2 regions of the Marinomonas phycocola genome follow, and region 1 is predicted to be linked to the other one. Evidence: predicted binding sites of a transcription regulator. Region 1 holds the regulator's gene; the other holds the start of a gene.

The links. The regulator PhoB, encoded in region 1, activates phosphate uptake and scavenging genes when phosphate is short. The targets are predictions, from matches to a motif close to TGTCATANNNNTGTCANA.
Region 2: the regulator PhoB is predicted to act here: its motif matches at 1,796-1,813, upstream of olsF (bifunctional ornithine lipid synthase OlsF).

The regions. Positions count from the first base shown of each region.
Region 1 covers NZ_JBLIXL010000005.1:74,662-77,820, forward strand. Annotated here, with positions in the region: gene phoR (phosphate regulon sensor histidine kinase PhoR) at 18-1,322, opposite strand; gene phoB (phosphate regulon transcriptional regulator PhoB) at 1,326-2,024, opposite strand; gene ubiA (4-hydroxybenzoate octaprenyltransferase) at 2,109-2,963, opposite strand; gene ACMUMJ_RS05495 (chorismate--pyruvate lyase family protein) at 2,960-3,159, opposite strand, start outside.
Region 2 covers NZ_JBLIXL010000009.1:11,350-14,508, forward strand. Annotated here, with positions in the region: gene olsF (bifunctional ornithine lipid synthase OlsF) at 1-1,727, opposite strand, end outside; gene ACMUMJ_RS08515 (NYN domain-containing protein) at 2,133-2,609, opposite strand; gene ACMUMJ_RS08520 (ChrR family anti-sigma-E factor) at 2,905-3,159, opposite strand, start outside.

The DNA.
Region 1 (3,159 bases):
TAACCACAGCCGCTTCGTTAAGTAGAATGTATCAGCGGCTGTTGTATACGAGCAGTAGCAAAGTGACAAGAAAAAGTACTTCCGTTACCCACTTGACTGGTAATATCCAGTTTTGCATCATGATGTAAAAGTACGTGTTTTACTATCGCTAATCCTAAGCCGGTTCCTCCGGTATTAGATCCTCTCCCTTTATCCACTCGGAAAAAACGTTCCGTTAAACGAGATATGTGCCTAGCTTCAATACCTAGTCCTTCGTCTTGCACAGAGAACACGCCTTCTTTTGAATTCGCCTTCCATGTAATGATGATGTTGCCGCCATTCGGAGAATATTTGATAGCGTTTACGACTAGGTTTGAAAACGCACTGTAGAGTTCCTTGTAAGAGCCGTATAATTTCGAATCAGATTGCATGTCGATCTGTAGAGTGTGATCTTTTCCTATTACTTGAACCGAATTAACGATGGCTCTGATAAGCTCATGCACATCATGCCATTGGTCGGTTTCTCTTTTGTCATTACTTTCCAATCTGGATAACAGCAGAAGATCTTCAATGAGCTGCTCCATGCGATCCGATTGTTCTGTCATATTGACGACGCCTTTCTGCATGCTTTTAGGAAGGGTGTCTTTAAACATGTCTAGGGTCTCTAAATATCCTTTAATCACGGTTAATGGCGTTTTAAGCTCATGAGACGCATTAGCGACAAAGTCTTTACGCATTTCTTCTAATAAGTGTAGGTTAGTAATGTCTCGAATAAAAATAAGGTGATCGTTTTTATCGTACAATGTGGTTTGAATTTCTAAGTACATGCCTTTTGATTTTGGTGATTTAATAATCAAAGGGTCTGAGAAGCGTTTTTGAGTAAAATAGCGAAAAAATTCAGGGCTACGCACAATATTGGTAATTGGCTGCCCCCTATCTACAGGCTTCATTAGGCCTAAAAATTGACCTGCAGATTCATTCCACCATTCTAAATTTCCCAAATTATCCGCCATGATGACGCCTTCTTTGAGAGCCGAAGTGGAGTTTTCTATACGAGATAGGGCGCGCCGCATACGCTTCTTTGATTTCCGTTGCTTTTTTTGCAAACGATGAACAGCATCAAATACATCACCCCAAATACCAGAAGCTTCTGGCGGTAAGGACTTGCCAGAGCGACGAATCCAACTGTGAAACTGATAAAGTTGGTGCAGGTTGGAGCAAAGGACAATTAGAACAAATAGAAACAGACATAAGAACACTCTGCCTGTTAAAAAGCCGATAGTTAAACTGACAAGAAGCCCTAAAGACCAACGTATAAAAGCGTGCTGCCAAACTTTCTTCATAATTTATTGAACTGTTCGTTTACTTGAAAATCGATACCCTGTACCGCGTACTGTTTGAATTAAGTAGTCGTGGCTTTCACCAATGGCTTTACGCAGGCGTCGAATATGTACATCAACAGTACGCTCTTCAACGTACACATTGCCTCCCCAAACTTGATCCAAAAGCTGAGCTCTGGAGTACGCTCTTTCTTGGTGAGTGATCATAAATTTAAGTAAACGGTATTCCGTTGGACCCATTTCTAGAGGAGTCGAACCAATGGTAACACGTTGACTTATTGGATCTAAGAGCAAACCATCGACTTCAATGGGTTCATCGATGCCTTGAGGGTTGGCCCGTCGTAATACGGCTTTTAAACGTGCCACCAGTTCACGTGGTGAGAAAGGTTTGGTTATATAATCGTCAGCACCTATCTCTAATCCTTGTATTTTATTGTCTTCTTCGCTTTTTGCTGTGAGCATAATAACTGGGATTTCAGAAGTTAGAGAGTCTCGTTTGAGCCTACGAGTTAATTCAATGCCACTGCCGCCAGGCATCATCCAGTCACATAAAATGAGATCTGGTCTATGATCAATAATGATTTCATAAGCTTGTTGACTATTTTCCGCTTCAAAATAATCATATCCAGCCATTTCTAATGCAATAGCAATCATTTCACGAATCGATGATTCATCATCAATAATTAGTACGGTTTTGCCAGCCACGGAATCTACTCCCAAATGATAATCGCTCTATTAGAACGCTCAAATATGACAATTAGATGAAACTGTCATAATTTGTATCTTAGTTCATACAATATAGTTTAAGACAATACCGATAAACACACAGTACCCAATGCGATTATTATCTAGAAAAGCTTTGAAGCAGGCGTTTCTTTCTCGTGTCCATGTTTGCTTTAGTTGCAGAGAAAAGAGTAGGGCTGCGACAGCAAGGCTAACAAAGTACGGCCAATTTAGAGACTCTAACACCCCAACCCATATCAATAGAGAAAGCGCTAACCCTTGTAGCAACGAAATAATAAATAAATCATTCTGTGCAAATAGAATGGCGGTTGATTTGATGCCTATTTTTAAATCATCATCTCGATCAACCATTGCATAATAGGTGTCATAAGCAATGGTCCAAAAAGCGTTTGCTACAAAAACCATCCATAAAGTTGGATCACCTAACGACCCTCCTTGAGCACTGTAAGCCATTGGAATAGCCCAAGAAAATGCCAATCCAAGAAACAGTTGAGGGAGGTATGTGTAACGCTTCATAAAGGGGTAGAGGGCGGCTAATCCAAGGCCAATAAAAGACAGTAAAACGGTTTGAGTGTCCGTCATTAAAACCAATAAAAAGCTGGCTAAACAGAGAACAGCAAACAGCAATAGCGCTTCTTTTTCAGTAACCAATCCAGAAGGAATGGGACGGTTTTTAGTGCGTTCAACGGATCCGTCTATATGTCTGTCAGCGTAGTCGTTAATGACACACCCTGCGGAACGCATAAAGAAAACACCTAGTATAAAAATAATAACAACCTTCCACTCTGGGCTGCCATTACTTGCAAGCCAAATTCCCCACAATGTTGGCCACAGAAGCAGTAATGAGCCGATAGGTCGATTAAAGCGTGTAAGCTGAAGATAGGCGTCTAATTTAGTCATGATGTTTGCTTTTTTATCGGTAATTGAGCGATGGATGGTAAGAAGGCTTCACTAACCAGAACCCTTCTATTGTATTGTTTAAAAACGGATCGTCTGGCCCAAACATCGTCGTCGATATGATGAAAAAACGTTTTTGGGAGAAGGGCTATTTCAATAGGGCTTCGTATGAGAGCCTTATTTTTAAAAAGATACCCAC
Region 2 (3,159 bases), on a different contig from region 1:
TTGGTTTCTGGAGTGTGATTTTCGCCTCGATATCGTTTGTTTTTGGCTTCTTTAACAGCGTGAAGGTCTACTAAAACAAGCCCATCAATACAAAAACCAAAATTAGCATCCACACCGAAACCCAAAAAGCGTACACCATTTGGTTCACACAATTCACTGTATTGTTTATACAAGGTAGGCACAGAAACACTTAAATGGCTTAATTGTTCTTTGAGGACTTTAAAATCATTTTCATACGATAAGCCTGAAAACAGATTTGCCAAATAGTCTTTGTTTTCAATGCTAATTTGATACGGGGTGAAAGACATCGCCAATTTTTCTGTATCGGGAAAGTGCATACTGTAAAAATACACAATGATATCTTTTGCCAGCTGTGGGTAACTGTTGCTCAAACTGACAGGGCCAAATAAATAACGCACTTCAGGATATCGGTTTAAATACGCACCCAAGCCATACCATAGATAATCTAAACTTCTTTTCCCCCAATATTTAGGTTGTACAAAGCTTCGTCCTAATTCAACACCGTGCTCTAAGTAAGGTATCATTTCAGGGCGAAGGCTAAACAACTCCTCTGTATAAATAGTGTGTTGGGTGCCTTCTTTTATATAGCGATGTATTTCTCCTATACGATACGCCCCAACAATTTCTAACTCTTCTTCATCCCACAGCACCAAATGGCGATAATGTTGATCGAATTTGTCCAAATCTGCGCTTTTCCCTGTGCCTTCACCTACTGTACGAAACGCAATTTCACGTAATCGACCTATTTCTTGGATGGTGGCAGATTGATCAATGTAATCAAAAAGGTAAATCTGTTTACCATCCTTTGTGCAGCCTAAATACTCAGAATGGCTTAACTCTGCTTTGAGTTGTTTGCGGTCTTGAGGGTGAGAAATGGTATTTTCCGTTTTAATAAGCGGTTTTTTACCTTTGGCAATGCGATACAAATGCCGCTTTACCAGTTTATTTTTTTCTTTGTCACTGAGTGGGAGTTTCGTCAATTCTTGAATAGAAATGGGTTTCCCTATTTGTATGGGTACACGACGATTTTGCTGCTTGAACATTTCATGAGCGAGCTGAATTGTGGATAAGGGACGGTAAATAATGGAACTGGTATAAAATAAAAGAGAGTTTCGACCATTGATGTAAACTGGCAGCAAAGGGCTATTGGTCTTTTGGGCTAATTTTAGATAGTTTGAATTCCAATGTTGATCTTTAATCCCTGTGGGGGATAAACGAGAGACTTCCCCCGCAGGAAAAATAATAACGGCTTCTTCTTTCCTTAGGCTATCAATGATGTTTTTTAATTGTTTACTGTTGCTTTTTCCTGAAAGATTGTCCACTGGAAGAATAAGGTTTTTTAATGCGTCAAAATGCATCAACATGTCGTTGGCAATGATTTTTACATCGTTTCTGACTTCCCCGACCAAGCGTAGTAAAGCGAGCCCATCGAGCGCTCCAAGAGGGTGGTTGGCGATGATAATGACGCGGCCTGTTGCAGGTATATTACGGCGATCAATTTGGCTGGTGTGGTAATTGAAGTTAAAGTGATTTAATACCCGATCAATAAATTCAAATCCTAAGCAGTCTTTATTTTCATCTAGAAAATGATTGACTTCTTGTTCATGAAATAAGTGCTTTAATATCTCGACTGTTGGTCGAGTAATAAATGGATGTTTTTGTAGGAAACTTGGGGATTTTTCCGCAATAATCCGTTCAACGTGCATCAAAGTAACTTCTCCATAGATCTAAACTTGGATATTACGCCCAGAATAAAGATCAGAAGTGACAACAAAGTGACGATTACATGACAGAAAAAAGACAATGATTCACTGCCTCTTTAAAAAAGAAGGGAAGAGCCCAGTATTAGGGAAGGTGCGAATAAGTCCTCTTGTCTCAGCATGTGGATAAAAGCCAGCCATTTGAGGCGAGTATCGAATGTGAATAGCTGGCCTATTTTCGAGATACTCAACAAAGAATACTGGCTTTTAGACCATGCCCTGCGGGTCTTTCAGAGAAAACGTCACATTTCGTTACGACTCTTTGAAAGGGATTAACATTCCTGCAGAATCGTGCCTTATTTGACGGTTTCTCTGAAAGACTGAGTCTTAGTAGACTTATCCGCACCTTCCTTAGTTTAACAATAACGATTCATTAATCTCGCGGAATTCATCTGCTGCTTGAATTAGGGATTGAGCGGTTAACTTGTTTACACCATAGACACAAGTTTTAACCTTATGTTTTTGCATTACATGCGTCAGTAGACGATCAAAGTCCCCATCGCCCGATAGTAAAACAATCATGTCTACATGTTGAGCTTCTTCAATTACATCAATTGTAATACCCACATCCCAATCGCCTTTTGCGGAACCATCACTGCGTTGGATAAAGGGTTTAAGTTTTACCTCAAAGCCGATGTTTTTTAAGATTTGCTGAAATTGATGTTGCTTGCTGTCTCTACGGTCAATCGCGTAAGCAAAAGCAGAATGAATTTCGCCTAGTTGGCTAATTTCTTGCCAAAATTTTGTGTAGTTAAAATGCTGGCCAAACGTTTGTTTTGAGGTGTAGTAAATGTTTTGCACATCGACAAAAATAGCAATTTTTTTCATTTAGAATTAGGCTTTGACGTTATGGGTTAAGTGCTGAGTATATACTACTTTACTATGAGACCTTTGCGTGACTACTGCGCTTGTTAATACTTTGTTAAAAACAGACTCAAATATGCGCATTTATGACGCATAAGCTTCACTTTTCGTCTGTTTTTGCCTCGTCTTATCGTCACTCATGACTTCATGAAAAGGTCTCACTATATTGCTTATGCCTGAATTCAAGTGCGAGGTGAGCGCCTCTTGATTCTATTTGTCTTTTATCCTGATATAGACGCTTTTTAACAATGTTGTTCGCTTAGTTAGCGAAACGGTATGGGTGTACTTTACGAAGGATCGGGTTCAACAAGCGTGTCACCAACCCTGTAAATTGAATGGGTGCTTCCACAACCGTTAAACAGATGCATTCAGCATCACGAGTGACAACGGGTTTGTGTTTATCGTTTTCATCCAGTTGAATGAAATCGCCTTTTTTATACACACCTTTCTCGTCAGAAAAACTGCCTTCTAGTACTAACGTAAATTCGTCACCAGTATGGGTATGAGTTGGAAT